Regions from separate parts of the Kitasatospora sp. NPDC057015 genome, predicted to be linked through region 1. Evidence: riboswitches for the same ligand, from Rfam matches in the RefSeq annotation. Region 1 holds a riboswitch; each other region holds the start of a gene.

Region 1 (7,232 bases):
GGCGGCCTCGGCGGGTGAGATGCCGAAGAACTCGGGGTCGAAGCCGTCGACCTGGTCGAGGAACCCGCCGGCGCGGGCCCGCTCGCCCTCGGCGAACCGCCCGGGAGGGAAGGTCCCGACCGCGTCGGCGCCCTCGTCCAGCAGTCGCCAGAAGGCCTGCGTGTCCGCTGCTCCGGGCAGCCGGCACGCCGATCCGATGACGGCGGTCGCTGTCGCGAGCACGTTCTCCGGCAAGGACGGGTGCAACTGTTCCTGGCGCGCCATCGTGAGCTTCCACCTCTGAGAAAGGGTTCTTCCGGCGCTCCCCAGTCTGGTTTTCCGGCCCTGGGCGGCTAACCCCTAGCGGGCCCCTGCGAAACCCCTAGGCCTCCTAGGGGGCCGCCGGGGCCCGCTCCTCCTCCCGTCTCCGGGGTGTGCTCCGCACCCGGTCGGACGGTGCGCCCGCGCGTCCGGATGCCGGGGTGCGGCCGCGCCCGGTCACCCGGTCCGCGCGCAGCCCGCGGCCCGGGACCCGCTACCCACAACCCGCTACCCGCTACCCGCTACCCGGCCAACTCCGATCCGAGGTAGGGGGAGTAGCGCAGGTCGACCCTCCGCCGCACGCCGAGCTTGCGGTACACCCGGGTGAGGTGCTGCTCCACCGTGCTGACGGTGATGTAGAGCTTCCGGGCGATCTCGCGGTTGGTCAACCCGTGCGCGGCCAACTCGGCGACCCGGCGTTCGGCGTCGCTCAGCCGGTCCGCCGCGGGCGGTTCGGCCGGGTGGTACCCCCAGGGTCCGGCGGGCGGCGGCAGCGGCCCGTCCGGGTGGGCGCCGTACGGCCCGCCGGGCCCGCCGCCGGCCCGCCGCTCGGCGAGCCGGGCCCGGCCCGGGTCGCCCTCGGCCCGGTGGGCGGCGCTCAGTTCGCCCAGTGCGGCGGCCAGTTGTGCGCCGTCGCCGGCGGTCTCCAGAGCGGTGACGGCCTGCTCCAGCAGCGCGGTCCGCTCGACCGGCTCCCCGGCGGCCGCCCGGATCCGCAGGGCCATCCCGCGCACCCGGACGTTCCCGGCCGGCCCGAGGGCGGCCAGCTGCCGGTCGGCCAGCACGAGCGCCGACTGCCGCCGCCCCAGCGCCAGTTCGGCCCGGGCGGCGCCGATCCGCCAGGGGACGAGACCGGGCAGGTGGTCGATGTCCCAGCCGGCCATCAGCTCGCCGCAGGCCCGGAAGTCGGCGAGCGCCTCCTCGGGCCGGCCGACCGCGAGCAGGTGGTTGCCCCGGGCGTCCAGGTAGTGCAGCCCGGCCGGGGTCCGGAAGGTCTCCGCCGGCACGGGGACGGTGAGGTACCGCGCGGCCTCGTCGTGCCGACCGAGCGCGGTCCGTACGGCGATCATCGTGGCGAGCGGGTAGCCCACCGCCACGCCCCAGCCCTCCGGGCGGATCCGGGCGAACGCGGCCCGGGCGGCCTCCTCGGCGGTGCGCAGGTCGCCCTGGCGCAGGGAGACCTCGGCGCGGAGCGCGGAGAACAGCGCGTGCCAGGTGGAGCTGCAGTTGGCGGTGGCGGTCCGGGCGGCGATCGGCTCGCACCAGCGGGCCGCGCGGTCCGAGCGGTCCGCGTACACCAGCACGGTGAGGGCGGAGGTGAGCGACTCCACCGAGCCCCCGCCGAGCCGCCCGTCGCGCAGGATCCGCTCCGCCCTGAGCACCAGCTCCTCCGGGGGCAGCCCGGCCAGCAGCCCGGCCAGGACGCCCAGTCCGTCCTCCCCGGGGCGGCCGGCGGACGGCTGGGGCACCGGCTGCGGGAACAGCGAGCGGAACCAGTACCCGAGCCAGGCCCGCAGCTCGCGCAGGCCCGCCGGCTCGGCGCCGGGCGGCTGTTCCGCCTCGAAGCGCTCCAGGGCCGCCATGCCCTCCCCCACCCGACCGTGCCAGAACAGGTAGCGGACGGCCTTCAGCCGGCGCCGTACGTCCGCCTCGGCGGACTCCTCCTCCGTACCGGGCAGCCAGGGCACGCACTGGATCTGCACGGGCTCCGCCGGCCCGGGTTCGGCGGCCGATGCCGGGCCGGTCACCCACGGCAGCGCCGTGAGGGGGACGGGGCCGGACGGCGCCGGCTCGGTGGTGTCGGGCCCGACGGCGTCCGGCCCGGCGGTGAACTGCCCGGCGGTGAAGTCCTCCACGGTGTACTGCTCCGCGCTGTACTGCTCCGCGGTGAACGGCCCCTGGGTGAACGGCCCCTGGGGGTCGGGTTCCGCGCTGAACACCCGCGCGGCCAGGGGCGACGCGGCCGGGGACGACGCGGGCGGCTCGGCGCCGGCCGGCCACGCGGTGGCGGCGGGCGGCATCGCCGGGTGCACCGGATCCGGGTGGGCGGCGAACGCGCCGACCCGGTCCGGGTGTTCGGGGGCCTGCCGCTGGAGGAGCGGATGCCCCGGAGCCCGGTGCGGGACGGTCGGTGCCGTCCCGCCCGGTGCCCAGAGCTCCGCCCAGCCGGCCGGCTCGCCCGGGTCGCAGTCGCTGAGCACCTCCTCCAGCGCCTCCCCGAGGCCGGCGGCCGGCTGCGCCGGCACCGCCCACGGTGCCCGGACGTGCCCTTCGGCCGCGCGCAGCTGCTCCGACACCACCGCGGCGGGTGCGCCGGACGCCCGCAGCAGCAGGGCCGCCCGGTGGTGCAGCGCCGCCAGCTCCTCCGGGGTCATGGCGGCCAGCAGGTCCCCGCCGGCCGTCTGGTGACGGAACCCGCCGTCCCGGAAGAGCCCGGCGGAGTGCAGCAGGTAGGACGCCCGGGGCAGTGACTGCGGTGCGAGCAGAAGCAGTTCGGCCAGCAGCTCGGGCTCGGCGGCCCGGCCGAGCACGGCCACGCCGCGGGCGTAGCGCAGGGCCAGCGGGTCCATCCGGTGCAGGCAGTTCATCAGCCCCCGCCGGTAGTTCTCCCCCACCACCAGCTCGTGCCGTGCCCCGTCGGCCTCCTGGTCGGCCAGCAGGGCCTGGACGAGCAGGGGGTTGCCCCCGGTCAGCGTGTGCGCCTCGGCCGTCAGGCGCAGTGCGGCATCCGCGCCGAAGCGCTCGCGGAGCAGGTCGCTGATCAGGCCGGCCGGCAGCAGGGCGAGCCGGAGCCGTTCGTGGTGCGGCTGGCTGGCCAGTTCGACCTCGAAGAAGGGGTTCGGCGGCGTCATGGTCTCGCGCGAGCCGAGCACCGTCAGCACCCGCGAGGTGCGGGTGCGCCGGACCAGGTAGAGCAGGAACTCCAGCGAGCGGGCGTCGGCGTCCTGGCGGTCGTCGACGGCGAGCAGCAGCGGCACCCGCTCGGCGAGTCTCAGGATCAGCGAGCAGAGCCCGTGCAGCGCGCGGGGCGTGAGCCGGGGGCTGCCGTCGTCGGCCGGGGTCGCGGTGGTGTCCAGCAGGCGTGCGGCCTCGGCGTCGGCGGCCGGGTCGAGTCCGGCGCTCTGGAACAGCTGGTGGACGATCCCGAACGGGAAGTCCCGCTCCAGCGGCGATCCGGCCGCCGACAGCACGCGGACCCCGTGGTCGGCGGCGGTGTCGGAGAAGGCGTGCAGCAGTTCGGTGCGGCCCGTCCCCACTGCTCCGCCCAGGGCGACGACGCCGCCCCGGCCGCGCAGCGAGCGGTCCAGGGCATCGTGAAGAAGCCGCAACTCGCCGTCACGGCCTGAGAGTTCGGATCTATGGACAGGACGCGCGGGGCGCGCGGGGGACGTGAGCATCCGCTCTCCTGGAGCAGGGCGCACGACCGGGCCGCGCAACGCTGCGCTACCCGTCGTACGAGAGGCCGGAAACGAGGTGCGTCAGTGGCCCGACAGGGCCCGTGGGCATGACGCGCGAACCGGACCGCGACCCTCTACGGGGTGCGGCCGAGTGGCCTCAACGACAGAGTGAGCTGGCACTGCGGACGAGGTCGACGGCCAGCCTGGCCACCAGTCTGAGCTGAACGGCACGGCTGCCGTGCACGCGCTGCATGACCGTCTCCATCCCCCTGTGTAGCCGGGGCACCTGTGCTTGCGGCATGACACCCATGCCACCCGGCTTATCCCCGGCGGCACCCCGCCACAGTGGAGGGTTGCCAGTCAGCCGGCCGGGGCCCAAAGCTGACATTCTTCGCCGCTGCGAGTGTACGAATGCCCGAACGGCCCCGTCAATCGATGTTCGGTCACGCCCTGTCACGCAACAGGGCTTTGACCCGCCGGTAACACGGCCGACCATCCCGGCGGGCGGGGGAGCACGAGCCCACGGCGACCCGGGCCCGAGGTGCCGGCCGCTCGGGGCAGGAGCCGCCCGGGCACCACTCGTCCCCCGCCGGCGGGGCCGGCGGGGGGAGCGGGTGGGTACGGCGCCCGCGGCACCGACGTCCGTGCCGTCAGGGCTGCGGCGGCTGGTCCTCGCCGGGCATCGACTGGTTGCCGAGCTGGTCGTTGATCTTCTGCTGAGCGGTGTCGACGTGGCCGCTGTACTTGCCGCCGGTCTTGTCGTCGACCATGTCGCCGGCCTTGTCGACCCCCTTCTGCGCGGTGTCCTCGTGCCCCTTCATCATGCTTTTGAGCTTGTCGAGCATGGACATGATGTGACCTCCGTCTTCGGTGACCAACTACGTCCATGGTCGACACGAGATCCGGAATCGGCATCCCGGCGGGCTGCGCCGCCCCGGCCCGCGGTCCGCCGGCACCCCCGGCGGAAGGCCGCCGACCAGCCCGTTTCCCCGCACTCCGGCCGCCCTCCGCCCATGGCGGGCCCGGCCGGGCGCCCCCGCGCGCGCCCTCAGGCCGACTGCCGGACCACCAGCGAGGGCTCGAAGATCACCGAGGTGGCGCCGCGCTCGGGCCGGGCGATGTGGTCGAGCAGGATCCGGGTCATCTCCGCGGCCATCTCCTCCACCGGCTGGCGGACGGTGGTCAGCAGCGGCCGGCCCGCGGTGGCCGCGCTGCTGTCGTCGAACCCCACCACCGCCACGTCCTCCGGGACCCGCCGCCCGTGGTCGCGCAGCACCGCCAGCGCGCCCTGCGCCATCAGGTCGTTGGCGGCGAACACCCCGTCCACGTCCGGGTGCTCGATCAGCAGCCGGGTGATCGCCCGCTCGCCGCCGGCCTGGGTGAAGTCCGCCTCGGCGTGCGGCAGGTACGGCAGCCCGTGGCGGGCCATCGCGTCGTGGAAGCCGGCCAGCCGGTCCCGGGCCGCCCGGACGTCCGAGGGGCCGGCGATGGTCACCACCCGGCGGCAGCCCCGGGCGTGCAGGTGGTCGGCCGCCAGCCGGCCGCCGTCCCGGTTGGCGAGGTCGACGCAGCTGATCGGCAGCGGACTGTCGGGCCGGCCGAACAGCACCGTGGGGACACCGGCCTCCAGCAGCAGGGCGGGCAGCGGGTCCTCGGCGTGGGTGGAGACCACCATCGCGCCGTCCGCGTTGCCCTGCCGCAGGTAGGCGAGGGCCTGCTCGCGGGCCTCGGGGGCGTCGGCGAGCATCAGCACGGGGTGCAGGCCCTGCGGGCGCAGCGCGGTGAAGACCCCGCTGACCACCCGCCCGAAGAAGGGGTCGGTGAAGACCTCGGTACCGGCCTGGCCGTCCGCCTCGGCGCCCGCGCCGGAGACGACCAGCGCCAGGGCCCCGGCCCGCCGGGTGACCAGCGAGCGGGCGGCGCCGTTGGGCACGTACCCGGTGCTGGCGATCGCCAGTCGGACGCTCTCCTGGATGGCGGGGTCGACGTTGCGGATGCCGTTGATGACCCGGGAGACGGTGGCCCGGGAGACGCCCGCGACCCGGGCCACGTCCTCCAGGGTCGTGGACCGGTTGACGGCGGACCGGAGGGCTTCGCTCATGGTGACTTTTATAGCACGATGGGAGAGCGCTCTATCCATGAAAGTCACAGCTCGGAGCCGTTCCTCCGGAGCCGATCGGGCCCGGGCGGGCAGCGCCGGAGCGCGCTCCGGCACCGGAATGCGCCCGGACAGCCCCGGTACGGGCCCGCCGGGAAACGTTTCCCGTCACGCGACGTGCTCCTTCCAGCAGATCATCACGGTGGTCGCGACCGTCACCGAGACGTTCGGCCGGCTCCGCGGCGGCCTCCCGAAACGCTCCGGGAGCCCGTGCACGTCGACCGTCAGCACGAAGTCGTCCTTGCGCACCACCGTCGAGCCGTCCGCCCGGGTGAAGGCGGCCTCGCCGAGGCCGTCGACGGTCGTCACCGGCCCGGCACTGCCGCGCAGGCCCTCGAAGTGCGCGCCGGCGGTGGCCCGGTCGGCCAGCTCCTTCACCGTGAGCAGCAGCGTGCCCTCGGGGTAGGCGTACGTGCAGGTGTACAGGTGCTGTGCCCAGGTCCCGCTGGGCGGGGTCGTGGTCTCGGTGCCGAAGGCCCCGGCCAGCTGGGTGGGCACGCTGCCCGCGCAGACCATCAGGGCGGCGGGCGAGGGGCCGAGGTCCACGCCCCCGGCGGTACCGGGCGCGGCGGCGCCCGTGGTCGGCGCCGGGCCCGCGCCGGGCCCGGCCGGTGCGCCGCAGGCGGCGGCCAGGGAGAGCAGGAGCACGGCGGCGGCCCGTGACAGCGGCCGGCGGGGCCGGGTGGTCATGAGGTCTCCTTCGGAGCGGGTGGGGCCGCGGTACGGGCCGTGCCCACGACCGGCCCCGCCGGAGCGGGGGCGGTCGCGGGCACGGGTCGGGCGGTGGGGACCGTCAGGGGAGCAGGTACTGCGCGTTGAGCACGGCGCCCTTGGCGGGCTGGTTCTGGTCGTAGCCGCGCGGGTCGCACTGGAGTCCACCGACGATGCAGTGGTTCACCATCGCGGCGAGCGTGGGCGCCTCCCAGGCGTTGAAGAAGTCGTAGTGGAAGGAGAAGCCCCGTCCACTGGACAGGTGGAGCTGAGACATGTTCGCGGTGTTCACCGGGAACGCCACCTTGAACTCGATCATCGGCAGCGCCACCGGGTGGGTGGCCGGGCAGACCCCGCCGACCGGGTAGGCCATGTGGCTCTTGTGGTCGGGGGTGTCCAGGTAGAGCCCGTTCCAGCAGCTCGGTGCCTGGTAGCGGACGCCGACCTGGCCGCCGCCGGGGCAGTCGACCGGCAGGTCGACGCTGTGGTAGCCGGTGCCGCACTCCCAGCCCGCGACGTAACCGGGGTCGGTGGCGAACTGGGTGGCGGTGGCCGACGGGCTGCCGACCACGAACCGCAGGCCCGGCGGGAACGGCCGCACGCTGGTGTAGTCGTTCACCGAGCTCTTGTAGTAGATGGTCTGGAGACCGACCGGGTTGACCACC
Region 2 (7,232 bases), on a different contig from region 1:
CGATCAGGTTCGTCCGGACCAGCCGGAGCAGCACGCCGGCGACCAGCAGCCCGAGTGCGAGGCCGGGCAGCACCGCGTGGCTCAGCACGTCCGTGACGGCCCCCGCGTCGCCGCTGCGGAGGGCGTCGACCAGGTACACGCCGGTGGTGCTCGTCTGGTCCTGCAGTTGGAGCTGGACGTCGATGCTCGCCCGGCCCGAGGCCGGGAACCAGCCCAGCCAGATGGCGAACACCAGCTTCAGCAGCAGCCCGAGGAAGAAGACCGGGGTCGCGTAGTTGAGGATCGCGAACAGCCGCAGGGCGACGTCGGGCGCGCGGTCGCGGTAGGAGGCGGCGATCATGCCCAGCGGCAGGCCGACGACCAGGGCGACGACCAGGGCGTAGCAGGACAGCTCGACGGTCGCCGCACCGAAGTTCCGCAGCACCTCCGACACGGCCCGGTTGTCGGTGGCCGTGGTGCCGAAGTCACCGGTCAGGGTGGCGCGCAGGTAGTCGAGGTACTGGGTGAACAGCGGCCGGTCGTAGCCCGCCTGGTGCAGTTTGGCGTGCAGCTGGTCCGGGGTCAGCCGGTCGCCGAAGGCGGTGGTGATCGGGTCGCCGGTGGCGCGCATCAGGAAGAAGACGAGGCTGACCAGGACGAGGACGGTGGGGATTATGAGGAGGAAGCGGACGATCAGGTAGCGGGTGAGGGCGTACCCGGCGGCGCCGCCGGTCGAACCGACGGCGCCGGGGGTGTCCTGGGTGTGGACGGTCACTTCTTCGCGAGCTCCGCCCAGCGGAACTGGTACGCGCTGGTGAGCTGGTCCGGCACGCCGCTGACGCCGCTGCGGGTGACGATCGCGGTGGAGCCCTGGAGCAGCGGCACCAGCGGCACCGCCGCGGCGGTCGCCTCCTGCGCCTGCTTGATCAGCGCGGTGCGCTTGCCCGGGTCGGTCTCGGTCTCCTCCTGCTTGATCAGCGCCAGCACCGCGGGGTCGCTGTAGCCGTTGTTGACCCAGTTGTTGTCGGCGTAGAAGGAGGAGAGGTAGTTGTCGGCGTCCAGGTAGTCCGCGTACCAGCCGAGCTGGTAGAGCGGGTACTGGTCGGCGACCCGCTCCTTGCCGTACTGGGCCCAGGCGGTGGACTGGAGGTTCACCTTGAACAGGCCGGTGGCCTCCAGCTGGGTCTTGACCAGCGCGTACTCGTCCGCCGAGGAGGAGCCGTAGTGGTCGGTGTTGTACTGCAGGTTGAGGGCCACCGGGGTGCTCACCCCGGCCGCCGCCAGCCGCTGCGCGGCCGCGGCCTTGTCCGGGCCGCCCTGCTTGTCGCCGTAGATCGACTTGAGGGCGGGGGTGGCGCCGGTGATGCCGTCGGGGACGGAGGTGTAGAGCGGCTGGAAGGTGTTCTTGTAGACCTGCGAGGCGAGTTGGGCCCGGTCGACCGAGTCCGCGACGGCCTGGCGGACCGCCAGCGCCTTGGCGGGGTCGGCCTGCTGGGTGGCCGAACCGAAGGGCTGGGTCTTGAGGTTGAAGACGATGAACCGGATGCCGTTGCCGGAGCCGGTGTGCACCACGATCCCCTGCTTGGTGGACAGGTCCTGCAGGTCGGTGGTGGGCAGCGTGCGGTAGACCGCGTCGATGGTGCCCTGCTGGACGTCGAGCTTCAGGTTGCTGGCGTCCGTGTAGTACTTGAGCTGGACGTTCTTCGTCTTCGGGGTGCCCAGTTGGCCCTGGTAGGCGCTGTTCGCGGTGAAGGAGACCAGCGAGTTCTTGTCGTAGCTGCCGATCGCGTAGGGACCGTTCCAGGGCTGGCCCGAGATGACGGCCGCGTCCTCCAGGATCCGGTCCGCGGGGAACACCTCCTCGTCCACGATGTAGCCGGCCGCGGTGGAGAGGATCTGCGGGAACAGCGTGTCGTTGGCCGACTTGACGGTGAAGACGACCTTGGTCGGGTCCGGCGCGGCCACCGACTGGAGGTTGTACAGCAGCGAGGAGGGGCCGTTCTTGTCCGCGATCTTCAGCTGCCGGTCGAAGCTGAACTTGACGTCCGAGGAGGTCAGTTCGTGTCCGTTGGCGAACTTGAGGCCCGGCTTCAGGGTGACCGTGTAGGTGGTCGGGTCGGTCAGCGCGATGCCGGCCGCCAAGTCCGGCGACACGTCCGAGGAGCCGTTCTTCGCGGTGAGCAGGGTCGCGTACACCTCGCTCTCGATCGTGCCCGACCCCGCGTCCCAGGAGCCCGCCGGGTCGAGGCCGGTCACCTGGTCGGTGGTCCCGATGACGAGGGCCTTCGCCGAACCGCCGCCGTCGCCGGACCCGCTCCGGGCGCTGGTGCAGGCGGTCAGGGCCACCAGCACCGCGGTGCCGAGGGAGAGGACACGGAAGGACTGTCCGGCCGAGCCGGTGAAAGTAGACATGGGAATTCGCTGCTCCAGCACGCGTGATGGACGCGAGCAGGCCGGGGGCCCGGGGTCGGGCGTGGCCTGTCGCGAAGAGGTCGGTCACCGGGATCGTCCGGCCGTCGGGCCGTACGGTGGTCAGTGACGACAGAGCGCGCTGGAGACCAGCAACAGGTCGATGTGGCGACGGCGAAACAGCCGCATACCGACCTCCTGGTGTTGGCAGCCGGCCCTGCGGCCGCTGCGATCGCGCTTGCGGAACGGGATGTCCGCCGTGCCTTCACCTGGAGCACCCCGCCGCGTCAGGGGGGTTGCCGTCCGGCCAGCCAGGGCTTGGACACCGGAACTCGTGGCGCGCTGGAACCGTAGATCACCGGGTAACCCGGCGTCAATGCCTGTCCACGGCACCCTGTTTGGCGGGCGCCCATCCGCCCCCGGCCGGTGGCCGCTCCACCGGCCGGTCGTGGGACCTCGGGGCGCCTTCGGACACGCATCGGCCGGCGATCGGCCAGGGCTCGGCCGGTCGGGGCTGCCCCGACCGGCCGAGCCCGCCGCCGGCTCAGGCCGACTCGATCCGCTCGACGATCAGCTCGCACAGCTCGTGGGTGCGCAGCGCGTCGCGGGCATCGAGGGTCTTGCCGGCCCGGACGGCGTCCAGGAAGGTCAGCACGACCTGCTCGATGCCGCGCTGGCGGGCGACGGACACCCAGTCGCCCCGGCGGCGGACCGTGGGCTGGCCGCGGTGGTCGATGACCTCGGCGAGGTTGTGGACCTCGCGCTTCGAGTCGCTGCCGGAGACCTCCAGGATCTCCTCGGTGGAACCGGACATCCGGTTCATGATCCCGAGCGCGGTGAAACCGTCGCCCGCGAGCGTCAGGACGAGATGCTCCAGCAGGCCGCCGCGGACCCGCGAGCGGACGTCCACGTGCTCGACCTCGCCCGGCACCAGGAACAGCAAGGAATCCACCACGTGAATGAAATCGTCATAGACCAGCGACCGAGGAGCCTCCGCCAGACCCTCGCGATTCTTCTGCAGGACGATCAGGTCACGCGGACGCTCCTTCGCCTGGACATAGGAGGGAGCATGACGGCGGTTGAAACCCACCATCAGGGAGCGGCCGGCCTTCTCCGCAAGGTCCACCAGGTGCCGGGCACCCGCGATGGTGTAATCGAGCGGCTTGTCCACGTACACGTCGATGCCCGCCGTCAGCAGCCGCTCGACGATCGGCACGTGCTGGTCGGTCGCCGCGTGGACGAAGGCGGCGCGCACGCCGCTGTCGATGAGGTCGCCGAGGTCCGTGTAGCGGTGGTCGAGACGGTACGCGTCGCCGATCCGGTCGAGCTTCGCCCGGTCACGGGTCATCAGCCGCAGGTCCAGACCGGGCAGTGCGGTGAGGACCGGGAGGTAGGCCTTCTGCGCGATGTCCCCGAGACCGATCACCGCGACCGGGAGCAGGGCGTCGGGGGCAGGGGTGGGGCTCATCGGGTCTCCTATTGGTGCGCACGATCATCGACTGGCCCCACCCTATGCGGGACAGATCCCCCGCCGCCGAGCCCCCACCCGAGGGCCGAGAAATCCTCAACCACCGACACGCCGCACCGCACGGACCACCCCCCTGGGACGCTCGACCAGACTCCACACCTCGACCGACAGTGCCGATCGACAGGCATGCTCGCCTGCGCGATGTCCGATCATGCGTACTGAGCTCTTCTCCTCCAGCCTGGAACGCCGACCTGTTATCGAGACCCACAGGAGCGAAGACCCCTTGACCCCCGAGTTAAGGGGTTCAACTATTGCCGATAGTCGAGATTTCAGCGTCTCGACTTTTTGTTGCTCAACCACTCTTATTTGCAGGCGAATTAGAGGAGTCATCCGCGTCTCGCCAATTGCGGATCCCCTCGCACCTGAGGCATCGTCAGCTTTTGCTTCGTACATAGACGTCCGTTTTCGCCCACGGCGCTCATGCGCGCTCATCCTGCCCGCCTTCGGCCACCTCCGGCCCCTCGGCCTGCGCCCGGAGCACATCGGCGCCTGGGTCACCGCACAGCTGAAGGCCCAGCGCGGGCGTGTCACCGTCCATCGGGCCGTGTCCACCCTGCGCAACGCGCTGAACGTTGCGGTGCGGTCGTGGCGGCTGCGCTACGACCCGGCCAAGCACTCCGTGCCGCCCAAGCCCCGCGCAGCCGAGCGCACCTGCCGGACCCCCGAGCAGGCCGCGACCTTCCTGCAGCACGGTGCAGAGCAGTACGCGGACCAGCTGACCGACCTGTTCGAGGTCATGCTCGGCACCGGCATGCGCCGCGGTGAGGTTCTCGCCCCGCACTGGTCGGACGTCCACCTCATGGACCGCAAGCTCTACGTCCGCTGGACCCTCGCCGCGATCGACAACGGGAAGATTCACCTCCGGAAGCCGAAGACCGAGGCCGGCCGGGCCTGGATCAGCCTCTCCCCCGGGGTCATGGCCGCGCTCCACCGCCAGGCCGCGATCCAGAGGGCCGCCCACCCCGACGCCCGGCACCATGGCAGTGCTCCACCGTCGGTTCGGCCTTCCCGGTGCTGGGGCACAATGAGCCGCAGACACCCACCTCGGCCACCGGAACCGACGAGTGGCGCAGTTCCGTGGCCGCCCCGCCGCGGTGGGTCGGGACGAGGGAGACGGTGCCGTGGTGCGGTGGCAGGGGATCGACTTCACGGTGGACGGACGCGAGCCTGTGACCGCCGAGGAGTACTACCGGATCGGCCTGCAGTGCTGGAACGGTGCGCAGTACCGTGCGGCGGCTGTCTTCTTCCTGGAACCCGCTGCGGATGCCGGTCACAGTGGCGCCGTGGAGCTTCTGGGGCACGTCGACTTCGTGGAGGGGAGGTATGCGAGTGCGGTGCAGCGGTTGCGGGCGAGCCCGGATTCGCCGCGGGCCGCTTACTACCTCGCCGTACTCCACCACCGCGGCTGCCCCCAAGCGGGCATCGCGCAGTCGCTCGACGAGGCGGCCCGCTGGTACGGCGTGGCGGCCGGACTGGGCGAGCCAGAAGCCATGCTCACCCTGGGGGAGCTGTACCTGGAGCGGCTGCTGCCCCTCACCCGTGCCCCCGCGGAGCAGGCGATGGAGTATTTTCTGGCGGCGGCCGCACGGGAGCACCCGTACGCCCAGTACCGCGCGGCCGAGCTCTACCGCACCCTCTACCAGGACCCCGGTCGGGCCGCCGCGCTGTACCGCTCCTGTGTGGACAATCCGCTGACCGGGCGTCACGCGCTGGGGTCGATGATGACCCTACAGAGTCAGGCGCACCTGCGGGAGATCGAGGCAGCCCGGACGGCCGACCTCCAGCAGCAGCGCCGCGATGCCGTCAATCCCATGCGCCACCGGGATGACTTCTACTGAACGGGCCCGTCACGGCGCATCGCACGGCGGGTCCACTGCAGGCCAGGAGCCACAGGAACACGTCGACCGCCGGCACCAGGTGCCCCGTCTCCTCGGTCTGGACGTCCAGGGCGTGGGGCACGTGGGACAGCTCCCGTGCTGCCGGGCGATGGCCGCGGGCCAGTCGCCGCGCTCCCGGTCGGGCGTCGCTCGCACCTCCCGGACCCGGTGGCCGACCGTCAGCCACACCCCGGCAGGGCAGCGGCCCGGGAGATGTCCGCACCGTGGGCCCGGAGCACCCGGGCGACCCCGGCCGACGAATCGGCGACACCGAGCCCGGGCCAGCCGTCGCGGACGGGGTCGGGCAGCGGACCGGCTGGTTCTCCCTTGACCTGCGCCTCCGCCGGTCGCGCCCCGGCCGAGGGTCAGCGCTTCCTGACCCCGTTGAGCAGGTAGTCGACGCGGGCGGCGGTGTTCTCCGGGTCGAGGGTGTCGGGTCCCATGATGAGGAGCCGGTAGTAGACCGGGCCGAAGAGCAGTTCGACGATGGTGCGGGTGGGGACGTCAGTACGCAGTTCGCCGGCCGCGACGGCCGTTTCGAGGCGCTCCTGCCAGCGCGCCATCCGGGGTTCGAAGTAGGTCCGGCGCAGTTCCTCGGCGAGGCGGGGGTCGCCCTGCGCGTCGGCGACCAGGCCGCGCCAGACGGTCCCGAGGTCCGTGCCGAGCAGGCGGACGACGGCCTGCGCGGTGGCTGTGATGTCGGCCTCGACGTCACCCGTGTCGGGCACCTGGGAGGCCGGCCCGGTGCGGGCGTTGAGCGCTTCGAGGACGACCGCGGCCCTGCTCGGCCACCAGCGGTAGATGGTCTGTTTCCCGACCCCGGCAGCCTGGGCGATGCCCTCGACGGTGACCTTTGCGTAGCCGTCGCGCAGGGCGAGTTCGAGGGCGGCGTCGAGGATCGCGCGGTGGGAGCGCTGGTTGCGCAGTTCCGGGTTCGGAGCAGGGGTCATGACCCGAATAATTCCACGAGTCGTCATGGAATCCGGTCGTCCAGCACCTGTAAGGCGAGACGTTCCGTATCGTCTTGACAAGATCCAACGGGCCGTGAACCATATGGCCCGAGACGAGACGTCGCGGATCGCCGCCGGGGGGCGGATATTTCCGATGGGGGATGGCATCGTGCTGGAAACGTTGGGTCTGACCGCCACCGCGGGCACCATCTACCAGGCGATGCTCGACCGCCCCGGCCAGGGCGTCGAAGGACTGGCGTCCGCCACCGGTCTCACACCGTCCCGGGTCCGCGACTGCCTCGACGAACTCGCCTCCTTCCTGCTCGTCCACCCGTCCAGCGAGCACCCCGGACAGATGCGCGCGGTCAGCCCCGAGATCGGCCTCGCCGACATGCTCGCCCGCCAGGAGGCCGAACTGGCTTCCCGGCAGGCCGCGTTGGCGGCTTCGCGGGCAGCGGTCACCCGGATTGTCGCCGACCGGGCCGACCG
Region 3 (7,232 bases), on a different contig from region 1:
CGATGAGCTCGCCGATCTGGGTGTCGGCGGCGGAGATGGAGGCGGTGGAGGCGATCTGCTCCTTGGTCTCCACGTCCTTGGCCTGGGCGAGCAGCTGGTCCGAGACGGCCTTGACGGCCTTCTCGATACCGCGCTTCAGGGCCATCGGGTTGGCGCCGGCGGCGACGTTGCGAAGGCCTTCCTTGACCAGGGCCTGGGCCAGGACGGTGGCGGTGGTGGTGCCGTCGCCAGCGACGTCGTCCGTCTTCTTGGCGACCTCCTTGACGAGCTCGGCACCGATCTTCTCGTACGGGTCCTCGAGCTCGATCTCCTTGGCGATGGAGACACCGTCGTTGGTGATCGTGGGGGCGCCCCACTTCTTCTCAAGGACGACGTTGCGACCCTTGGGGCCGAGCGTCACCTTGACAGCGTCGGCAAGCTGGTTCATCCCGCGCTCAAGGCCGCGGCGAGCTTCCTCGTCAAACGCGATGATCTTTGCCATGTGAAGTGGTCCTCCGAGACGGCGGTGAATGCTCGGACCGGAAGGTGCCCGCGACGGACGGCCCTGGTGTGCGGGGGTCCTTTCCCCTACCGCTCCCGGGGGCCTCACCGACCCGGTCCGTTGTCACTCTCAAGCTGTGAGTGCTAACGCCAATGATTAGCACTCCGGCATGGCGAGTGCAAGCCCCACCCACGATCCGGCCGGGCGCGTCGCCCCGCCCGCGCCGCTCCCGCGGCCCCCGCCGCCCGCCGGGCCGCCCGCCGACGCCTCCGATACGCACGACCCGGGCCGGACATGCCGACGGGCCCGTACGACTCACGTCGTACGGGCCCGTCGGTCGAAGCGGATCACCAGCCCGTGGGCCGAGCCGAGGCTCCTGGGTCCGGAAGGGTCAGACCGCCGCGCGGACCATGTCCGCCTGCGGGCCCTTCTGTCCCTGGGAGATCTCGAACTCGACCCGCTGGCCCTCCTCGAGGGTGCGGTAGCCGTCCATCTGGATCGCGCTGTAGTGGACGAACACGTCCGCACCACCGTCGACCGCGATGAAGCCGTAGCCCTTCTCCGCGTTGAACCACTTGACGGTGCCCTGAGCCATTCCGAACTCCCCTAGTGCTGTGCTGGCCCTTCACGGATCCCGCAGGTCGCGGGCCCGGGTCTGGTTTGAGGCCGGCCCGGGGAACCCCCCCTGAGCGCAGCCGTGCACGCCGCAGCCGCCCGCCATGGGCCACCGGACGGTGGTCGTCGAGCGGGTGAATGCGTCGATCGCGGCTGAATGTATCCGTATCGAAGCCCTCTGCAACAGGCCCAGCCAGCGGGAATTCGCGGCAGCCGTCGAGGCGCAATACGGGATGCATGCGGAGAAATTCGGCATATCACGCCGGGCATAGCGGACGAATGCCGCAAATAGCGGCCGGAATTCTGACGCCTGCCTGACATCTTTCACGGGCACGACATGTGAGCCGGTCTCAGCGGCCGGACGGGACACGAACGTGCGGGGCGCCCACGGGGGCGGCGATCGGCTGGCGGGGGAGGGGGCCCGGTCATCAGCTGTCCGACACTTTACTCCGCCTCGGACGGCCGAATTCCCACCCCAACGCGGCGAGCCGCCTTCACGACCGGAGAATTGAATTCCGGACACGAAGGCGGCTCGGTCCACCGGCGCCCCGCCGGCCCTCCCGGGGCGACCGGGGAAGGCGGGACGGAGCGGCCCGGCGGACGGGACCTGCGGGGCCGCGCCGGCGGGTGCCGGCGCGGGCGGCGGGGGCGGTCAGCAGCCGCCGGCCACCGCGGGGATGATCGACACGCTGGCGCCGTCCTTGATCTCGGTTGCCAGGCCCTCGGCGAAGCGCACGTCGTCGTCGTTGACGTAGATGTTGACGAAGCGGCGCAGCTTGCCGGTGTCGTCGAGCACGCGGGCGGCGATGCCCGCGTGGTTCTTCTCCAGGTCGGCGATGACCTCGGCGAGGGTCGCGCCCTCGGCGGCCACCTCGGCGGCGCCGCCGGTGTAGGTGCGCAGGATGGTCGGGATGCGGACGTTGGCGCTCATGGCGGTGGCTCTCCTAGCGTGATGGGGGATCAGGCGGACGCGAGGCCGGCCGACCGGAAGGACTCCAGCGTCGGGCGGATGGTCACGGTCAGACCGGCGTCGGCCACCGCGTCCAGGGTCTTGAGACCGTCGCCGGTGTTGATCGCGACCGTCTCCTTCGCCGGGTCCAGCTGCCCGGTCTCGACCAGCTTCTTCAGCACGCCGATGGTCACCCCGCCCGCGGTCTCGGCGAAGATGCCCTCGGTCCGGGCCAGCAGCTTGATCGCCTCGACCACCTCGGCGTCGGTGACGTCCTCGACGGCGCCGCCGGTGCGACGGGCGATGTCGAGCACGTACGGGCCGTCCGCCGGGTTGCCGATGGCCAGCGACTTGGCGATGGTGTTCGGCTTGACCGGGCGGATCACGTCACGGCCCGCCTTGAAGGCGGCCGACACCGGGGAGCAGCCCTCCGCCTGGGCGCCGAAGATCCGGTACGGGCGGTCCTCGACCAGGCCGAGCTTGATCAGCTCCTGCAGCCCCTTGTCGATCTTGGTGAGCTGCGAGCCCGACGCGATCGGGATCACGATCTGCTCCGGCAGGCGCCAGCCCAGCTGCTCGCAGATCTCGTACGCCAGGGTCTTGGAACCCTCGCCGTAGTACGGCCGCAGGTTGACGTTGACGAAGCCCCAGCCCTCGCCGGCCGGGTCGCCGATCAGCTCCGAGCAGAAGCGGTTCACGTCGTCGTAGTTGCCCTCGATGCCGACCAGCTCGCCGCCGTACACCCCGGCCATGACGACCTTGCCCTGCTCCAGGTCGTGCGGGATGAACACGCAGGACTTGAACCCGGCCCGGGCGGCCGCCGCGCCCACCGCGCCGGCCAGGTTGCCGGTCGACGAGCACGAGAGGGTGGTGAAGTCGAACGCGCGGGCCGCCTCGATGGCGCAGGCCACCACGCGGTCCTTGAACGAGTGCGTCGGGTTGCCCGAGTCGTCCTTGACGTGCAGCTGCGCGGTGAACCCGAGCTCGCGGCCCAGGTTGTCGGCCTTCACCAGCGGGGTCCAGCCCGGGTTCAGGTTCGGCTTGGAGGCGACGTCCGCGGGGACGGGCAGCAGCGGGGCGTAGCGCCAGATCGACGCCGGGCCGGCCTCGATCCGCTTGCGCAGCTCGTCCGCGCCGGCCGAGCCGAAGTCGTACGCGATCTCCAGCGGGCCGAAGCACTCCAGGCACGCGAAACTCGGGCCGAGCGGGAAGCGGGTGCCGCACTCGCGACAGGAGAGTGCGATGGCGGGGCCGAGGTCGACGGAGTCGGTCACGTCTGCGGCGCCGGAAGCGTTGGTCGCGGTGATAGCCATGATGGCGGAGGCCTCTCTCCTCATCTTCCCCGTGACGCGGGCGCGCCACAGGACGGAATTGGCACCTGTCCCGCCGGGCCGCGAAACGGCCGTGCGAGAAGGTTGCCGGGACGTCGACGGGCCGTTCCCTCAGTCCCTCTGGATGAGCTCTGTGAAGTTGTGGTCCTGCGCAGCGGGCGACCCCGGCGTGCGAAGGTCTAAGCGCTGTACGAAGACTGTATCCGAAGGCGTCAACCGTGAAGCGGTCCGTCCGCCACGCGAGATGCCCGACCGACGCGAAGTGCCCCACCGACGCGCGCCATCGAGGGCGCCCACCAAGGAGTGTGCCGTGCCTGCCGAGCTGCCCCCCGCGCTTCTCCCGGAGGTGGCCTCCTGGCTGCGCCGCCGGTCCTGGAGCGCGGCCGACCGACCGGTGCGCGACCTGCTCGCCGCCAAGGAGGCGGCCGGCCGGGCCGGCACGATCAGCGTGGTGCTGCCCGCCCTGGACGAGGAGTCCACGGTGGGCGCCATCGTCTCGACGATCCGCCGGGAGCTGATGGAGCGTCTCCCGCTGGTCGACGAACTGGTCGTGGTCGACTCCGGTTCGGCGGACCGCACCGCCGAGGTCGCCGCCGGCGCCGGCGCGCGGGTGGTGCACCGGGACGCGATACTCCCCCGGCTGCCCGCCGAACCCGGCAAGGGCGAGGTGCTGTGGCGCTCCCTGCTGGTCACCTCGGGCGAGATCGTCTGCTTCGTGGACGCCGACCTGCGCGAGTTCGACCCCGCCTTCGTGTCGGGGATCGTCGGCCCGCTGCTGACCGATCCGGGCATCCAGCTGGTCAAGGCGATGTACGACCGCCCGTACGAGCTGCCGGGCGCCGGCGAGGGCACCGTCGACCCGATCGGCGGCGGCCGGGTCACCGAGCTGGTCGCCCGCCCGCTGCTCAACCTGCACTGGCCGGAACTCGCCGGTTTCGTGCAGCCGCTCGGCGGGGAGTACGCGGCCCGGCGCTCGCTGCTGGAGCGGCTGCCCTTCCCCACCGGCTACGGCGTGGAACTCGGCCTGCTGGTGGACGCCCTGGAGACGGCCGGGCTGGACGCGCTCGCCCAGGTCGACGTGGGGGTCCGCCACCACCGGCACCAGGACAGCCAGGCGCTGGGGAGGATGGCCGCGACCATCTACCGCACCGCCCTGGAACGCCTCGACCGCACCCACCGGCTCAAGGCCTCCGCGGACCTGGTGCACCCGCTGCTCACCCAGTTCACCCGGACCGGCGGGGGCTTCACCGCCCGCACCCACCCGGTCGGCGCGCTGGAGCGGCCGCCGATGCACACGGTCGCGGAGTATGTGAGCCGTCACACCGCGTGAAGGGACGTTTGGGGGCGCCGGACCACGGCAAGGTTCCCATCATGGGCGATCTCACGACGGCACGTTCGAGTACGACCGGAAGCGCCCCCGTCCTGGTGGCGTCCAACCGCGGTCCGGTGTCCTTCAGCCGACGCGAGGACGGCGGCCTGGACCTGCGCCGCGGCGGCGGCGGCCTGGTCTCCGGGCTCTCCGCCATCGACGACCCCTCGGCGGTCTGGGTCTGCGCGGCGCTCGGCGACGCCGACCGGACGGCGGCCCGGCAGGCCCCGGACGGCCGGCTCGACCGCGCCGGGCACGACGTCGGCGGACAGGCCGTCCGGATGCTGGACATCGATCCCGACACCTTCGCCCGGGCCTACAACGGGGTCGCCAACTCGACCCTCTGGTTCGTCCACCACCTGCTCTACGCCACACCGACCGAACCGGCCTTCGACGCCGGGTTCCGCACCGAGTGGCAGGCGTACGAGGAGTACAACACCGCCTTCGCCGACGCGCTCGCCGCCGAGGCCGCCCCGGGCGCCGCCGTCCTGGTGCAGGACTACCACCTGTCCCTGGTGCCCGCGCTGCTCCGGGCCCGCCGCCCCGACCTGCGGATCGGCCACTTCTCGCACACCCCGTGGGCGCCGCCGGACTACTACCGGATGCTGCCGGACGACGTCGCCGAGGCCGTGCTCACCGGCATCCTGGGCGCCGACCGGGCCGGCTTCCTGACCCGCCGCTGGGCGCTCGCCTTCGCGGACTGCTGCGCCGACCTGCTCGGCGCCGAGGTCGACCGCGAGGCGCTCACCGTCACGCACGCGGGCCGCACCACCGCGCTGGGCGTGCACGGTCTGGGCGCCGACGCCGACTTCCTGCGCGAGCGCTCGCACCGGCCCGACGTCGAGGAGCGGCTGACCGCCCTGCGGGCGGCCGTGGGCGAGCGCCGCACGATCGTCCGGGTGGACCGCACCGAGCTGAGCAAGAACATCGTCCGCGGCCTGCTGGCCTACCGGCACCTGCTGCGGACCAGGCCCGAGTGGCTGGACCGGGTCGTGCACGTCGCCTTCGCCTACCCCTCGCGGACCGACCTGGCCGAGTACCGCGCGTACACGGCCTCGGTCGAGCGGATCGCCGGGGAGATCAACGAGGAGTTCGGCACCGACACCTGGCAGCCGCTGATCCTGCACGTCAACGACGACTTCCCGCGGTCCCTGGCGGCCTACCGGCTGGCCGACGTGGCGCTGGTCAACCCCATCCGGGACGGCATGAACCTGGTCGCCAAGGAGGTCCCCGTGGTCTCCGACGCGGGCTGCGCCCTGGTGCTGTCCCGGGAGGCGGGCGCGCACGCGGAACTCGGCGAGGACGCGATCAGCGTCAACCCGTACGACGTGATCGCCACCGCCGAGGCACTGCACACCGCCCTCACCATGCCCGCCGCCGAGCGCACCGAGCGCACCAAGCGGCTGGCCGCGGCGGCCACCGCGCTGCCGCCGCAGCAGTGGTTCCTCGACCAGCTCAACGCACTGGGCTGAGGCTCCCGCCGAGCCGCCGCACCAGCAGCTCCAACAGCTCCACCACGCCGGCCGGGCCGGGGACCACCAGGTCCGCCCGGTCGGCGAGTTCACGCACCGGCGCGTCGCCCACCGCGCCACTGCAGACCAGCAGGCCCGGCACGCCCTCGGAGCGGCCCTTCTCCACGGCCGCGAAGGCCGCCAGGTCACCCAGGTCGTCCCCGGCGTACAGCACCGAGCGGGCCGCGCGCTCGCGCAGGAAGGCGCTCAGCGCCGCCCCCTTGTCCACGCCCGGCGGGCGCAGCTCCAGCACCAGCCGCCCGGGCTCGACCATCAGCCCGTGCTCGGCGGCCAGTGCGGCCAGCGGCTGCCGGAGCAGCTCCAGGGCCGCCTCGGGGGTGTCGGCGCGGCGGGTGTGCACGGCCAGCGCCCGGCCCTTGTCCTCCACCCAGGTGCCGGGGCGGGCACCGGCGTCCGCCAGCCGAGCCGGCAGCAGTGCGCGGACCGCCGCGACACCGGGGTGCGGCTCGGGCGCCCGCACCTCGCCGCTGTCCGCGTCCCAGCGCTCGACGCCGTACTGGCCCAGCACGACCAGCCCGGGCACCCGGGCGAAGCCGCCGTACTCGACCGCCAGCCCGGCCGGCCGGCCGGTCACCACGACCACCGAGCCCACGGCGGCGGCCAGTGCGGCCAGCGCGGGCGCCGCGCCGGGGTGGGCGCGGGCCCGGGCGGGGTCGGGCACGATCGGGGCGAGCGTCCCGTCGAAGTCGAAGGCGGCGACCGCCCCGCCGGGGTCGGCGAGCAGCGCCGCCAGCCCCTCGCGTCCAGCAGCGGTAACCGGCTCCGGCAACTCGGTGATGGCCATGGTCCGACCCTACCCAGGGCCGCGCCCGGCACACCGGCCAGCGCGCGGGGGGCTCCCCCGGCGGGCGGGTCGCGGCCTCAGCGGGCCTCGCGCTTGCGTTCGCGGATCCGGCGCAGCCGGTTGACCAGGAGAGGGTCCCGCGCGAGGGCCTCGGGCCGGTCGAGCAGGGCG
Region 4 (7,232 bases), on a different contig from region 1:
CCCGGCCGCCCGCTGACGGCCCCGGCGGCCCGGCACCCCGGGCGCTCCGGGCGGGAGCCCGGGGCGCCCGCCCGGCCGTCGCCCGCTCCCGTGCGCTCAGGTCGGGGCCGGGGCCCCTCCCGGTGGGAGCGGCCCGTCCCGGTGCCGGTGCGTCGTCGCGGCACCGGTGGCTCGTCTCAGTACTAGAGAAGGGGAGCGGCGACGGGGGCGGGCCCGGTGCGCCGCTGGATAGGCTGGCCTCCTTGTTTCCGGAGCCCTTCCGGTGACACTGACGAGAGCTGGAGTCGGCCATGGTGAACGCGCACCCTGCGAACGGCGGCAACGACCCCGTGCAGGTGGTCCGCACCTGGCCGGACCTCCTGTCGGCACTCCTGAGGGGCGAGGACCTCACCCAGGACGACACCGCCTGGGCGATGGACCAGATCATGAGCGGCGCGGCCAGCCCCGCGCAGGTGGCCGGTTTCATGGTGGCCCTGCGGGCCAAGGGTGAGACGGTCGACGAGATCACCGGCCTGGTGGCCGCGATGTACGAGCACGCCGAGCCGCTGCACATCCCCGGCCCGGCCGTCGACATCGTCGGCACCGGCGGGGACCGCGCGAAGACGGTCAACATCTCCACCATGTCGGCCATCGTCGCCGCGGCCGCCGGCGCCAAGGTGGTCAAGCACGGCAACCGCGCCGCCTCCTCCTCCAGCGGCTCCTCGGACGTGCTGGAGAAGCTCGGCATCAACCTGGACCTCAGTGCCAGACGGGTCGCCGAGATCGCCGAGGAGGTCGGCCTCACCTTCTGTTTCGCCGCCAGGTTCCACCCCGCCATGCGGCACGCCGCCACCGCCCGCGGTGACCTCGGGGTGCCGACGGCCTTCAACATCCTGGGCCCGCTCACCAACCCGGCCCGGGTGGACGCGCACGCCATCGGCTGCTTCGACACCCGGCTGGCCGGGCTGATCGCCGGCGTGCTGGCCCGCCGGGGTGCCACCGCCCTGGTCTTCCGGGGTGACGACGGCCTGGACGAGCTGACCATCTCCACCACCTCGCGGGTCTGGCTGGTGAAGGGCGGGGTCGTCACCGAGACCTCCTTCGACCCGCGCGACGTCGGCATCGAGCTGGTCGGCATCGAGGCCCTGCGCGGGGCCGACGCCGCCCACAACGCCGAGGTCGCCCGCCGGCTGCTGGCCGGCGAGCGCGGGCCCGTACGGGACGCCGTCCTGTTGAACACCGCGGCCGCGCTGGTCGCCCTGGACCTCACCGAGGCCCCGCTCGCCGAGCAGCTCGCGGCCGGCATGGTCCGCGCCGCCGCGGCCGTCGACTCGGGCGCGGCCCAGTCGGTGCTGAAGCACTGGGCCGAGGCCACCGCCCGCCGCTGAGCGGGTGTCCGGCGCCGGCCGGGCTCCGGAGCCGCGCGTGCCGCCGGGCGGCCGGCGGCGATCACCGCACCGGGCCCGCGGAGCCGTGCTCCGCGGGCCTTCGCCGTGCCCCCGCGCCGGGCGGGCCTGTCCACATGGCGGACTGTTGTTTGACCACCAGGCGGGCGCCGCCTAGAGTTTTCGCCAGGTCATGAGTGACAGCGACAAGCCCCAGCTTGCTGTCCGGCAACCCTCCGTCCGTGGCGGGGTGCCCTGGGTGAGGACCGGGCCGCGCGGCAGACCGTCCGCGTGGCAAGCGCGGACCACCGGCACAGTCGCACTCCCGGGGTCCTTACCTCAGAGGAGTGCATCAACATGTCCGTGACCACCACCGAACTCTGCGCCCCGCTCGCCGTCCTCGGCCAGGACGTCCAGGTCCCGCTGGCCAACGGCGAGAAGGTCGGCTACGCCGCGCTCGACTACGCCGCCAGCTCCCCGGCGCTCCAGCGGGTCTGGGACGACGTCGCCGCGTACGCCCCCTACTACGGCAGCGTGCACCGCGGCGCCGGCTACCTCTCGCAGCTCTCCACCGACCTGTTCGAGCAGAGCCGCCGCACCGTCGAGGAGTTCCTCGACCTGCGGGACGGCGACCAGGTGGTCTTCACCCGCGCCACCACCGACTCGCTGAACCTGCTGGCGGGCGCCCTGCCGGCCGGCACCCGGGTCTTCGTCTTCGAGACCGAGCACCACGCGTCGCTGCTGCCCTGGCGCCGGGACGGCCTGGAGGTCGGCTACCTGCGCGCCCCCCGCTCGCACGCCGACGCCGTCGCCGCGCTGGACGAGGCGCTGGCCGGCGCCGGCGAGGGCCCGAAGCTGTTCTGCGTCACCGGCGCCTCCAACGTCACCGGCGAGCTGTGGCCGGTCGCCGAGCTCACCGAGACCGCCCACCGCCACGGCGCCCGGGTCGTCCTGGACGCCGCGCAGCTCGCCCCGCACCACCGGGTCTCGGTCCGCGAGCTCGGGGTCGACTGGGTCGCCTTCTCCGGACACAAGCTGTACGCGCCGTTCGGCTCCGGGGTGCTGGCCGGCCGCAGCGACTGGCTGGACGCCGCCGAGCCGTACCTGGCCGGTGGCGGTGCCACCCGCACCGTCGCACGCGAGGTGGACGGCTCGGTCGCCGTCGAGTGGCACTCCGGCCCGGCGCGGCACGAGGCCGGCTCCCCGAACGTGATCGGCGCCTACGCGGTGGCCTCCGCCTGCCGGGCGCTGACCGAGGCCGGCTTCGACGCGCTGGAGGCCCGCGAGCAGCAGCTGATCGCCCGTCTCAAGGCCGGCCTGGCCGAGATCCCCGAGGTCCGGGTGCTCAGCCTGTTCGGTGACACCCCGCTGCTCACCGACGTCGCCCGGGTGGGCGTGCTCTCCTTCGTCGTCCAGGGCTGGAACAGCTCGCACTTCTCGGCGGCGCTCTCCGCCGAGTACGGCATCGGCGTGCGCGATGGCCTGTTCTGCGCCCACCCGCTGGTGCGCACCCTGCTCGGCGGCGAGGAGGCCCCGCCGTCGGAGTGCGGCGCGCCGGAGGCCTCGCTGCCCGGCGAGCGCAGCCTGAACGCGATCCGGGTCAGCTTCGGCGCCGGCACCCCGGACGAGCACGTGGACCGGTTCCTGACCGCGGTCCGCGAGCTCGTCACCGAGGGCGCGGCCTGGAACTACCGCAGCGAGGGCGGGCGCTGCGTCGCGGACACCCGCCGGGCCGGCTGACCAGGCGCCCGCGGCACCGGTGCCGGCCCTGGCGCCGGCACCGGCCGGCCCGGCTACTCGTCGAGGCCGAGGGCGAACGCCGCCTCCAGGTCGTGCTGGGAGTACGTGCGGAAGGCGATCTGGGTCTCGGTGTGCGCCACTCCCGGCACCTTGTTGAGCTGACCGGGGATCACGTCGGCCAGATCGTCGTGCCTGCGCACCCGGACCATCGCCACCAGGTCGTAGCCGCCGGTCACCGAGTAGACCTCGCTGACACCCTCGATGGCCGTGATCGCCTCGGCGATCTCCGGGATGCGGTCGACGCTGGTCTTGATCAGGACGATGGCGGTGATCACTCTGCTGCTCCTTTGTGGGGTGTCGTCAGCGTAGCCGCCGCCCCGCCCGGCGTCAGCGCGCCGCCGACCGGCGCCCTGGCGGCCCGCGTCCTCAGCCCGTGGCGGGCGGGCCCACCGGGCCCCGGCGGGCGGCGGCCCGCGCGGCCCAGGTGAAGAGGAAGCCCGCGGCGAAGCCGATCACGTGCACCAGGTACGCGACGCTCGTCCAGCCCGGCGGCCGCTCGGTGCCCGCGAACCCGGCCGAGCGCACCGACCACCACTGCAGCGCGAACCAGAGACCGAGCACCAGCCAGGCCGGGAAGCGCAGCGGCAGGAAGAGGAGCAGCGGCACCAGCGTGGTCACCCTGGCCTTCGGGTACAGCCGCAGGTAGCCGCCGAGGACGCCCGCGATCGCCCCCGACGCGCCGACCAGCACCCGGGTCGAGTCGGCCGAGTGCACCTCCGCGATCGCGTAGCCGTACGTCGCCAGGGCGCCGACCGTCAGGTAGAAGAGGACGAAGCGGGCCCGCCCGAGCCGTTCCTCCACGCCGGCGCCGAAGACGTAGAGGAAGAGCATGTTGCCCACCAGGTGCAGCCAGCTCGCGTGCACGAACAGCGAACTGAGCACCGAGAGCACCGGGGACTTGCCCGGGGTGGGCGCGAGCACGCAGGACTCGGGCTGGACGATCCGCCCGGCCTCCAGCGGGCGGTGTTCCAGCAGTTCGGCCGGGATCACCCCCCACCGCTGCTCGTAGCGCTGCTCGGCGCAGACCCGGGCCTGGCCGGAGCCGTACAGCGGGTTCAGACCGGCTGCCGGGCCGAGCAGGAACACCAGCGTGTTGAGGGCGATCAGGGCGTACGTGACCACGGGGACGGGGACGGCCGGGCGCCCGTCCCGCGCGCCGGTGGGGTCGAGGACCGGGATCGCCATGAGGGTGAGCATTCCTCGGCCGTGCGGCGGCGACACCGGCCCGTACTGCGTGTGGGTGACCGCGGAGCATGATCCGGACCGGTGGCGGGTGCGCAGGCCCCAGGCAATAGGCTGGGGGGCGGGCATTCCCCGCCTCCCGCCGCCGACGCCGGGCTCCGGGGGGAGCGCCTCCCGCCCAGACCAGGGAACCGCCGAGAGGACCCCCCGATGACCGTCCCCGCCCTGACCGCAGAGACCCGCTGGCGCTGCACGCTGTGCGGCAACCTGACCCGCTTCGACGTGACCCGGACCGCGAGGGTGGTCGAGTACCTGCACTTCGACCTGGCGGGCGAGTCCAAGGTCGAGGAGACCGAGGTGCTGGCCGAGACCGTCGAGTCGGTGCGCTGCCGCTGGTGCAACGCGGTCGACCAGGTCGAGCTGGTGGACCGTCCGGGCGCCGAGGCCGAGGCCGCCGAGCAGGCCTGAGGCAGCGGCCGGTCGGCCCGCCCGCGGCCCCGGCACCCTGCCCGGGCCCCGCCGGCGCCCCGGGGCCGCCCCCGCCGCCCCGCCCTGGGCCCGCGCCGGGGGGCCCCCCCGGCGGCCCCGCCCCCGGCCCGGGCCCGGCGGGGGGCCCGACCGGCGCCCGCCCGCCCGGAGTGTGGCGTGGCGCGGTGCGGGGCACCGTACAGGGACAATTGCAGAGAGCGGTGAGTTTCAGGGCAGCGGCAGTGGGCCGTGAGCACCCCGCAGAACAGGATCGGAGCCGAGGACGTGGTGGACGCAGCGAGGGAGCCCGCCGGACCGCAGGGGCAGCCGCCCGCTGTGGACGCGCGGCCCCCGGACGCGGTCGAGGGCGTCCCGGCCGGCACCGAGGACGCGGACGGGGGCGCCCCGGCGGGCACGGGCACGGTAGACGGCTCGGCGGACGCGGACCCGGGCGCGATCGACGACGCGGGCACCGGCGAGCGGGACGACGCCGCCCAGGCGCACGCCCACGTCCACGCGGACGCCACTGACGGGGACGGCGCCGGCGAGCGCGCGGGCGAGCAACTGGACCGCCCGCTGCCGGAGGGCGTGCGCCGCCGGGTGGTCGGCATCGCCGCCGACGCGCTGGGCGGCCTGCCGATCGCCGACCTCCCGCTGTCGCTGCGCCAGTACGCCAAGTTCACCCCGGCCCGGCGGGCCAAGTACGCCGCCACCGCGCTGGCCGCGGCGCTGGAGTCCGAGCCCGCGTTCCGGGTGCGGATAGCGGACCGGCTGCGTCTGGGGCAGCCCGACCTGGTCAGGGCGCTGGAGGCCGGCAACGTGCCCGGCGCCGCCGACCCGATGGACGTCGCCACCGCCGCGTACCTGCTGCGCCCGCCCGGCTGGGCCCGGCTGGTCGCCCAGGCGGGGGAGCTCGCCGAGCGGGCCGGCGCGGAGGACGCGGCCGCCGAGTCGGCGAGGCTGGCCGAGAAGCTGCAGGCGGAGCTGGCCGAGCTGCGGGCCTCCGCGCGGACGGACCTGGAGCGCCAGCGCGCCGAGTCGGAGAGCGTGCGCCGGGAGGCGGAGTCGCTGCGCAAGAAGGTGCGTTCGCTGGAGAGCGACACCCGCAGGGCGCAGGCCGAGACCCGCAAGCTCGCCGCCGAGCTGGACGCGCTGCGCACCGCCTCCGGCGCCGAGCGCAGCGCCGCCGAGGGCGAGACCCGCCGGCTGCGGCACCGGATCTCCGAACTGGAGACCGCGGTGGAGCAGGGCAGGCGATCGGCCCGCGAGGGCCGCAGCGTGGAGGACATGCGACTGCGGCTGCTGCTGGACACCGTCCTGCAGTCGGCGCAGGGGCTGCAGCGGGAGCTGGCCCTGCCGGTGGCCCGGATCCACCCGGCCGACCTGGTGGAGGCGGTGGAGCCGGCCTCGGCCTCGCCGCACGACGTGGCCCGGCGGGCCCTGTCGGAGGACGATCCCGCGCTGCTGGACCAGCTGCTGGCGATCCCGCAGGTCCACCTGGTGGTGGACGGCTACAACGTGACCAAGACCGGTTACCCCGCACTTCCGCTGGAGCAGCAGCGGATCAGGCTGCTCGGCGGGTTGGCGATGCTGGCCCAGCGCACCCAGGCGGAGGTCACCTGCGTCTTCGACGGCCAGGACCTCGACGTCCCGGTGATGATGGCGCCGCCGCGCGGGGTCCGGGTGCGGTTCAGCCGGACGGGGGAGACGGCGGACGAGCTGATCCGGCGCCTGGTGCGGGCGGAGCCGCAGGGGCGGCCGGTGGTGGTGGTCTCCACCGACCGGGAGGTCGCGGACGGCGTGCGCAACGCGGGCGCGCGCCCGGTGGGCTCGGTGCTGCTGCTCAACCGGCTGGCCCGGGCCTGACCCGGGTGCTCTCCCGGCGGTCGTGCAGGTGGGCGGGCGGGTCCGCGGGCGGTCGGGACGGAGGGGCCGGGCGCCGGGGGCGGGGGATCGGCCGGGGGTCGGGGCGGCGGCTTCGGGGTGCTGCTTGACAGCTGTTCAGGGGCTCGGGAGGGTGTCGGGTGGCGCGGGTGTGTGGATCAGGTGAATTCCCGGCCCTGGCCTCGGGTTGGCGGCCCTGCGGGAGTGGCGGAAAGGCCTGATGTTCACTAGGGTCTGGCGTCAAACCTATTTTCCGGATACTCACTCGTCCGGGTGAGCCCGCAGGAAGAAGGAGCCGGTCCTTGGCCTCCCACCGCCGTCCGAAGCAGCCGAGCCGCGCACGGGTGACCGTGCTCACCGCTGCCGCAGCGACCGCGGTCGCCCTCTCCGCCCAGATGAGCGCGCACGCCGCGCCCACCACGCCCTCCAAGAAGGAGGACGTGAAGGCGCAGATCGACAAGCTCAACGAGGAGCAGGAGCAGGCCGCCGAGCGCTACAACGGCGCCAAGGAGCGGTCCGACCAGCTGCGCAAGC

What was found. Region 1 has a riboswitch for S-adenosylmethionine ahead of ACFTWP_RS02925 (putative leader peptide). Riboswitches for the same ligand answer to the same signal wherever they lie in the genome.
Region 2: it holds a riboswitch for S-adenosylmethionine, as region 1 does, so the genes downstream of both, ACFTWP_RS32680 (ABC transporter substrate-binding protein) here and ACFTWP_RS02925 (putative leader peptide) in region 1, are expected to answer to the same signal.
Region 3: it holds a riboswitch for S-adenosylmethionine, as region 1 does, so the genes downstream of both, thrC (threonine synthase) here and ACFTWP_RS02925 (putative leader peptide) in region 1, are expected to answer to the same signal.
Region 4: it holds a riboswitch for S-adenosylmethionine, as region 1 does, so the genes downstream of both, ACFTWP_RS36310 (aminotransferase class V-fold PLP-dependent enzyme) here and ACFTWP_RS02925 (putative leader peptide) in region 1, are expected to answer to the same signal.

What each region holds. Positions count from the first base shown of each region.
Region 1 covers NZ_JBHUSG010000002.1:271,561-278,792, forward strand. Annotated here, with positions in the region: gene ACFTWP_RS02915 (SDR family NAD(P)-dependent oxidoreductase) at 1-264, opposite strand, end outside; gene ACFTWP_RS02920 (AAA family ATPase) at 543-3,698, opposite strand; gene ACFTWP_RS02925 (putative leader peptide) at 3,856-3,951, opposite strand; SAM riboswitch class IV at 3,982-4,094, opposite strand; gene ACFTWP_RS02930 (antitoxin) at 4,349-4,549, opposite strand; gene ACFTWP_RS02935 (LacI family DNA-binding transcriptional regulator) at 4,747-5,799, opposite strand; gene ACFTWP_RS02940 (hypothetical protein) at 5,965-6,546, opposite strand; gene ACFTWP_RS02945 (DUF1996 domain-containing protein) at 6,650-7,232, opposite strand, start outside.
Region 2 covers NZ_JBHUSG010000047.1:48,130-55,361, forward strand. Annotated here, with positions in the region: gene ACFTWP_RS32675 (ABC transporter permease) at 1-754, opposite strand, end outside; gene ACFTWP_RS32680 (ABC transporter substrate-binding protein) at 751-2,391, opposite strand; SAM riboswitch class IV at 2,618-2,728, opposite strand; gene ACFTWP_RS32685 (Gfo/Idh/MocA family protein) at 2,933-3,856, opposite strand; gene ACFTWP_RS32690 (hypothetical protein) at 4,335-4,895, opposite strand; gene ACFTWP_RS32695 (tetratricopeptide repeat protein) at 5,038-5,754, shown strand; gene ACFTWP_RS32700 (TetR/AcrR family transcriptional regulator) at 6,159-6,743, opposite strand; gene ACFTWP_RS32705 (LuxR C-terminal-related transcriptional regulator) at 6,913-7,232, shown strand, end outside.
Region 3 covers NZ_JBHUSG010000003.1:238,285-245,516, forward strand. Annotated here, with positions in the region: gene groL (chaperonin GroEL) at 1-481, opposite strand, end outside; gene ACFTWP_RS04330 (cold-shock protein) at 873-1,076, opposite strand; gene ACFTWP_RS04335 (MoaD/ThiS family protein) at 1,749-2,027, opposite strand; gene thrC (threonine synthase) at 2,057-3,358, opposite strand; SAM riboswitch class I at 3,376-3,507, opposite strand; gene ACFTWP_RS04345 (glucosyl-3-phosphoglycerate synthase) at 3,687-4,706, shown strand; gene ACFTWP_RS04350 (trehalose-6-phosphate synthase) at 4,748-6,217, shown strand; gene otsB (trehalose-phosphatase) at 6,201-7,061, opposite strand; gene ACFTWP_RS04360 (DUF3263 domain-containing protein) at 7,139-7,232, opposite strand, start outside.
Region 4 covers NZ_JBHUSG010000060.1:15,674-22,905, forward strand. Annotated here, with positions in the region: gene ACFTWP_RS36300 (hypothetical protein) at 1-16, shown strand, start outside; gene trpD (anthranilate phosphoribosyltransferase) at 291-1,367, shown strand; SAM riboswitch class IV at 1,554-1,671, shown strand; gene ACFTWP_RS36310 (aminotransferase class V-fold PLP-dependent enzyme) at 1,722-3,104, shown strand; gene ACFTWP_RS36315 (Lrp/AsnC family transcriptional regulator) at 3,158-3,439, opposite strand; gene ACFTWP_RS36320 (rhomboid family intramembrane serine protease) at 3,531-4,349, opposite strand; gene ACFTWP_RS36325 (hypothetical protein) at 4,557-4,814, shown strand; gene ACFTWP_RS36330 (NYN domain-containing protein) at 5,064-6,680, shown strand; gene ACFTWP_RS36335 (NlpC/P60 family protein) at 7,001-7,232, shown strand, end outside.